2 regions of the Streptacidiphilus alkalitolerans genome follow, and region 1 is predicted to be linked to the other one. Evidence: predicted binding sites of a transcription regulator. Region 1 holds the regulator's gene; the other holds the start of a gene.

Region 1 (3,404 bases):
TGACGGTGCGTGAGATCGCCGTCGCCGCGCTCCTGGAGAACCTGCTCCCGGTGCTGGACGACATCGGCCGGGCGCGTGAGCACGAGGAGCTGACCGGCGGGTTCAAGTCCGTCGGTGAGTCGCTGGAGACCGTGGCCTCCAAGCTCGGGCTGCAGCAGTTCGGGAAGCAGGGCGAGCCCTTCGACCCGACGCTGCACGAGGCGCTGATGCACAGCTACTCGTCCGACGTCACCGAGACCACGTGCGTGCAGATCCTGCAGCCGGGGTACAAGATCGGCGACCGGATCATCCGTCCGGCGCGGGTCGCCGTGGCGGAGCCGGAGCCGGGCGGCTCCTCCGACGCCGCGGACGCGACGAACGACGCCGCTGCCGACGCCAAGGGCGACGGTGGCGACGAGGACTGACCCGAGGGCGACTGTGGGGCCGTACACCGGTGGTACCGGAGTGCGGTCCCGCCGTCCCCTCACCGTGACGGCAACTGGAGCGGGAAGGAGGCGATTCCGTTGAGCAGCAAGGACTTCGTGGAGAAGGACTACTACAAGGTCCTCGGTGTGCCCAAGGACGCCTCACTCGCGGAGATCAAGAAGGCGTACCGCAAGCTGGCCCGGGAGTTCCACCCCGACGCCAACAAGGGCGATCCCAAGGCCGAGGAGCGCTTCAAGGAGATCTCCGAGGCCAACGACGTGCTCTCGGACACCAAGCGGCGCAAGGAGTACGACGAGGCCAGGGCGCTCTTCGCCAACGGCGGCTTCCGCACCGGCGGGGGCGGCACCGGCGGCTTCGGCTTCGACTTCGGCGACCTCTTCAACGGCGGCCAGCAGGGCGGCCAGAGCGGCACCTTCGGTGGCGGCGGCGGGATCGGCGACGTCTTCGGCGGGATCTTCAACCGCGGCGGCGGCAGTACCCGTACCGCCCAGCCCCGGCGAGGCGCGGACGTCGAGTCCGATGTCACGCTGAGCTTCATGGAGGCGGTCGAGGGCACCACCGTGCCGCTGCGGATGACCAGTCAGGCCGCCTGCAAGACCTGCGCCGGAACCGGTGCCAAGGCCGGCACCACGCCGCGGGTCTGCCCGACCTGCGTCGGCACCGGCCATGTCCAGCGCGGCCAGGGCAACTTCGCCCTGTCCGACCCGTGCCGCGACTGCAAGGGCCGCGGTCTGATCGTCGACGACCCCTGCGAGGTCTGCCACGGCAGCGGGCGGGCCACCTCGGCCCGCACCATGCAGGTGCGGATCCCGGCCGGGGTCTCCGACAACCAGCGGATCCGGCTGAAGGCCAAGGGCGCCCAGGGCGAGCGCGGCGGCCAGCCGGGCGACCTGTACGTCACCGTGCACGTCCAGGACCACCCGGTGTTCGGCCGCAAGGGCGACAATCTGACGATCACCGTGCCGGTCACCTTCCCCGAGGCGGCTCTGGGCGGCACCATCAGGGTGCCCACCCTGGGCGGCCCCCCGGTCACCCTGAAGCTCCCTCCGGGCAGCGCCAACGGCCTGACCATGCGGGCCCGCGGCAAGGGCGCGGTCCGCAAGGACGGCACCCGCGGCGACCTGCTGGTGACGGTGGAGGTCTCGGTGCCCGAGGAGATCGAGGGCGAGGCGCTGTCGGCACTGGAGAAGTACCGCGAGGCGACGACTGCGGAGAACCCGCGGGCTGCACTGTTCAAGGCTGCAGAGGAGGCCTGAGGTGATGGACGCCAGAGGAGACGGACCGGGCGGACCGGTCGGACCGGGCCCGGTGATCGGCGTGGGAATCGGCGTCGGCCTGCCCGGCGGGCGCGGCGCCTCCGGCGGCCGTGCGGCCTACCAGCTGACCGAGCACACCCCGGTGTACGTCATCTCGGTCGCCGCCCAGCTCAGCGGGCTGCACCCGCAGACGCTGCGGCAGTACGACCGGCTCGGCCTGGTCTGCCCCGACCGTACGGCCGGGCGCGGCCGGCGCTACTCCGCCCGGGACATCGAGCAGCTCCGCGAGGTGCAGCGGCTGTCCCAGGAGGACGGCATCAACCTGGCCGGCATCAAGCGGATCATCGAGCTGGAGAACCAGGTCAGCGCGCTGCAGGCGCGGGTGGCCGAGCTCCAGGGCGAGGTCGCCAGCGCGGGCGCGGCGGCGACGCAGCGCGAGGCCGCGGTGCACGCCAGCTACCGCCGCGACCTGGTCCCGTACCAGCAGGTGCAGCAGAGCAGCGCGCTGGTGGTCTGGCGCCCCCGCCGCCGCAGCGAGTAGTTCCGGCAGCGGGCGCGAAGCAGCGGACCGGCAGGCGCGGAACAGCAGCACGGACCGAAGGCCCCACAGCCCCACGGACCCCGGCAGGAGGATCACCACCCTCCCGCCGGGGTCACCTATTCGCTCCAGGCGCTCGGGGTCAGGTGGCGCAGGGGCACGGGCGCCGTCACCGGGCTGCCTCGGCGAGCATCAGCTGGTGCACCCGGCGGATCAGGAGGCCTGGTTCGAGGCCGTCGCGCGACAGACGGTCGCGCAGATCGTCGTAGACGCCAAGGGCCTCGCCCGTGCGGCAGGTGCGGTGCAGCGCGGTCATCCGGAGCAGGGTGAGGCGTTCCCGGTGCAGATGCTGCTCCGCGAGCTCTCCGATACGGTCCACGACGGAGACCGCATTGCCCAGCGCGAGTTCCGCCTCCGCCCATGACTCGAACACGCTGATGTAGCGGGCGTTCAGGCGTGCGGCCGATTCCTGGAGCCGGTGCGAGTGCTTGAACTCCTCGAACGCCGGACCCCGCCACAGGTCGAGGGCGGCACGTAGCTTCTGGACGCCGGCCTGCAGGGCGCCGTGCGTCACCTCGTGGGACCCCGCCCGGGCCAGCGTCCCGAACTGCTCGACGTCGAGCCGGCCCCAGGGGACGGCAATCCGGTAGCCGGCCTGGTCCAGGAGGATGGACGCCGCACCGGCCCCGGCGCAGACGTCCTTGCGTAAGTTGGCGATGTAGGCCTGGAGGTTCTTGCGTGCGGTGCGCGGAGGCTCCTCCTCCCACAGTGCCTCGATGAGTTCGCCGACGGGCACGGCGCGGTTGACGTTGCTGAGCAGGACCGCCAGGAGCAGACGTTGCCTGGGCGCCCCGAGCTCGATGCTCCGTCCGTTGACGCGCACCTCCAGCGGCCCCAGGACGGCGAACCCTCCGGCGGTTCCCGAGAGCGGCTCCGGGGGCTTGACGTCGCGGAACGAGGCCATGACGGGGTTCATAGCGGTGTCGCCTCCAAGTGTCCCAGCGGTGTCCCCAGCGGTGTTCCCAGCAGGGAAGTGGATGAATGGTTCTCTCTTTCTCCAGGCCCCGGATTCGCGAGCAAAAGCTCTGCTGGAAGCCCTGTCGGCATACGCCCTGCGTCGCTGGAGCAGGTCGTTGCGCGCATCTCAAGCAATTCTCAACGTGTCCATGACACAAATGTGCTCT
Region 2 (3,404 bases), on a different contig from region 1:
CGGAGGCGTCGGTCCAGTCCCAGACCTCGGCCAGCAGCTGCTCGCGGGTCAGCACCGCGCGCGGCTGCGCGGCCAGGCAGGCCAGCAGGTCGAACTCGGTCGGGGTGAGGTGCACGTCGGAGGTGGCCACCCGGACCCGGCGCTGGACGTGGTCGATCTCCAGCTCGCCCAGCCGCAGCGTCCCGCCGACCGGGGTGCGGGCGGCCAGCTGGGCCCGCTCGACCCGGCGCAGCAGCACATTGACCCGGGCCGCCAGCTCGCGCATGGAGAAGGGCTTGGTCATGTAGTCGTCCGCGCCGACGCCCAGGCCGACCAGCAGGTCGGTCTCGTCGTCGCGCGCGGTCAGCATCAGCACCGGGACCGGGCGGTGCGCCTGGATCCGGCGGCACACCTCCAGGCCGTCGAATCCCGGCAGCATCACATCGAGCACGACCAGGTCGGGCTGCCAGGTCTGGAAGCAGTCCACGGCCGTGGGCCCGTCGTGGGAGACGGCGACCCGGAAGCCCTCCGCGCCGAGTCTGGCCGCGATCGACTCGGCGATCGTCGGCTCGTCCTCGACCACCAGGACCCGTCGCTGACCTCCGGTCCCACTGGTCTCCTGCTGCTGTGCATCCGTCACGACCACGCCACCGCCCCCAGGGCTCGCGGATTCCCGCACGGCTGGCGCCGCGCGGACCCGCACTGTTTCGTCCGTACTTGCCGGTCTTCAGCCACTGTTCTCCACCCGGTACTCCGCCCCCGCCAGGAGCAGCGTACGTACCGGTGGCGCCCCCGAGGAGACCGTCTGCTGCAAACCGGCCTTTCGGGGGGCGGCATGGGCGTAGACCCTACCGGGTGGCGAGGTGGACCACATCAGGCAGGCCCCGTTCCGCTTCCACCGCCAGTTCGATCGACCACACCCGGCGGAACCGTGCGGCCAGGCGCCGCTCGAAGTCCGCGGAGGGGGCCGCGCTCCAGACCGCCAGGACGCCCCGGTCGGTGAGGGTGCGCCGGAGCAGGGCCAGCCCGGCGTCGCCGTAGAGGCTGTCGTTGGACTCGGTGACGGTCCAGTCGGGCCCGTTGTCGATGTCCAGGCAGAGGACGTCGTAGCGCCCGGCCGAGCCGTCCTCGGCGAGGTGGCGCAGCAGGTCGTCGTGGACGATCCGGACCCGGGGGTCCCGGTGGCCGGTCCCGGCGAAGCGGGCCAGCGGGGCGTCCCCCGCGGTGTGCCAGTCGATCACGGCCTGCTCGCGTTCCAGCACGGTGACGCTCCGCGGGCGGGGGTCGGCGGCGGCCTGGGCCAGTGAGAAGCCCACGCCCAGGCCGCCGACCAGCAGCCGCGGCGCGGTCCCCGGCGATCCCTCGGCGAAGGCGTCCAGCGCGGCGGTGACCAGGGCGCGTTCGGAGCAGCCGTCCGAGGTGTCCATCAGGAAGCAGCCGTTGGCGATGATCTCGTACCGGTCTCCGCGCCGGCGGAGCACCGCTTCGCCGTACGGGCCCTCGCGGCGGTCGAGTACTTCGGCGAGGTCGGACGTGGCGGTGCGGAAGTCGTCAGGGAGGGGCATGGCGGTCGGTCTCTCGGCGTTGGGAACGGTAGGCGCCCTGGAGGCTCGGCTCCTATCCTGCCTGATCGCTCACGGCGAACAGCGCCGGGGAACACAATGGGGGTCAATCTCCTTTAGTCCAGGTAACTCAACTTTGCTTACTTGGGAGAGATCATGGCGACTGAGTCCTCGTTGACCCTGCCGGTGCTGCCGCTCGACGACGACGCGGTGCTGCCTGGCATGGTCGTTCCACTGGAGCTGTCCGACCCCGACGTCCGCGCCGCCATCGAGGCGGCGCAGGCGGCGGTGCGGGACGGCGGGGCACGCGCCCCCGGTATCCGGACCGTGGCCAGTGCGCGCAAGGCCCGGGTGCTGCTGGTGCCCAGGATCGACGGAAACTACGGCGCGATCGGCACCCTGGCCAGCGTCGAGCAGGTCGGGCGGCTCGCCGACGGCGACCCGGCCGCGCTGGTGCGCGGGGTGCGGCGGGTGCGGATAGGGGCGGGCACCACCGGCCCCGGCGCCGCCCTGTGGGTGGAGGCCAGCCCGGTGGAGACGGTCCCGGTCCCCGACCCGCTGCCCGGGTCGGTGGCCGAGCTGGTGCGCGACTACAAGGCGCTGACCACGACCTGGCTGCAGAAGCGCGGGGCCTGGCAGGTGGTGGACCGGGTCGCGGCCATCGAGGACCTGTCCGACCTGGCCGACAACATCGGGTACGCGCCCTTCCTCACCGGCGCCGAGAAGGTGCGGGCGCTGGAGGAGCTGGACCCGGTGGCCCGGCTGAAGCTCTCGCTGCAGCTGCTGCGCGACCACCTCGCCGAGGAGGACGTCGCGGAGACCATCCGCAAGGACGTCTCCGAGGGCATGGAGAAGCAGCAGAAGGAGTTCCTGCTGCGCCGTCAGCTGGAGGCGGTGCGCAAGGAACTGGCCGACCTCAACGGCGACCCGGACTCCGAGGAGGAGGACTACCGGGCCCGGGTCGAGGCCGCCGACCTGCCGGAGAAGGTGCGCGAGGCCGCGCTCAAGGAGGTCGACAAGCTGGAGCGCTCCTCCGACGCCTCGCCCGAGGGCAGCTGGATCCGCACCTGGCTGGACACCGTGCTCGAACTGCCCTGGAACGAGCGCAGCGAGGACGCCTACGACATCGCCGGCGCCCGCGCCGTGCTGGACGCGGACCACTTCGGCCTGGACGACGTCAAGGACCGGATCGTCGAGTACCTGGCCGTCAGGAAGCGGCGGGCCGACCGCGGCCTCGGCCTGGTCGGCGGCCGTCGCGGCGGCGCGGTGCTGGCGCTGGTGGGCCCGCCCGGGGTCGGCAAGACCTCGCTCGGCGAGTCCGTGGCGCGGGCCATGGGCCGCTCCTTCGTCCGGGTCGCGCTCGGCGGCGTCCGGGACGAGGCGGAGATCCGCGGCCACCGGCGCACCTACGTCGGCGCGCTGCCCGGCCGGATCGTCCGGGCCATCAAGGAGGCCGGGTCGATGAACCCGGTGGTGCTGCTGGACGAGATCGACAAGGTCGGCTCCGACTACCGGGGCGACCCGGCCGCCGCCCTGCTCGAGGTGCTCGACCCGGCGCAGAACCACACCTTCAGGGACCACTACCTGGAGGTCGAGCTCGACCTCTCCGACGTGGTCTTCCTGGCCACCGCCAACGTCCTGGAGGCGATCCCGGAGGCGCTGCTCGACCGGATGGAGCTGGTCCGCCTGGACGGCTACACCGAGGACGAGAAGATTGTCATCGCCCGGGACCACCTGCTGCCCCGTCAGCTGGAGCGGGCCGGCCTCGGCGCCGACGAGGTCGTGGTGACCGAGGAGGCGCTGCGCAGCCTGGCCGGCGAGTACACCCGCGAGGCGGGCGTGCGCAGCCTGGAGCGGGCGGTG

What was found. The regulator HspR, encoded in region 1, represses chaperone genes until heat shock. The targets are predictions, from matches to a motif close to TTGAGNNNNNNNNNCTCAA.
Region 2: the regulator HspR is predicted to act here: its motif matches at 1,657-1,675, upstream of lon (endopeptidase La).

Annotation. Positions count from the first base shown of each region.
Region 1 covers NZ_JBHEZX010000005.1:232,919-236,322, forward strand. The annotation lists gene grpE (nucleotide exchange factor GrpE) at 1-404, shown strand, start outside; gene dnaJ (molecular chaperone DnaJ) at 504-1,682, shown strand; gene ACEZDG_RS13265 (heat shock protein transcriptional repressor HspR) at 1,687-2,223, shown strand; gene ACEZDG_RS13270 (AfsR/SARP family transcriptional regulator) at 2,390-3,196, opposite strand.
Region 2 covers NZ_JBHEZX010000010.1:104,886-108,289, forward strand. The annotation lists gene ACEZDG_RS22835 (response regulator transcription factor) at 1-625, opposite strand, end outside; gene ACEZDG_RS22840 (spermidine synthase) at 828-1,544, opposite strand; gene lon (endopeptidase La) at 1,698-3,404, shown strand, end outside.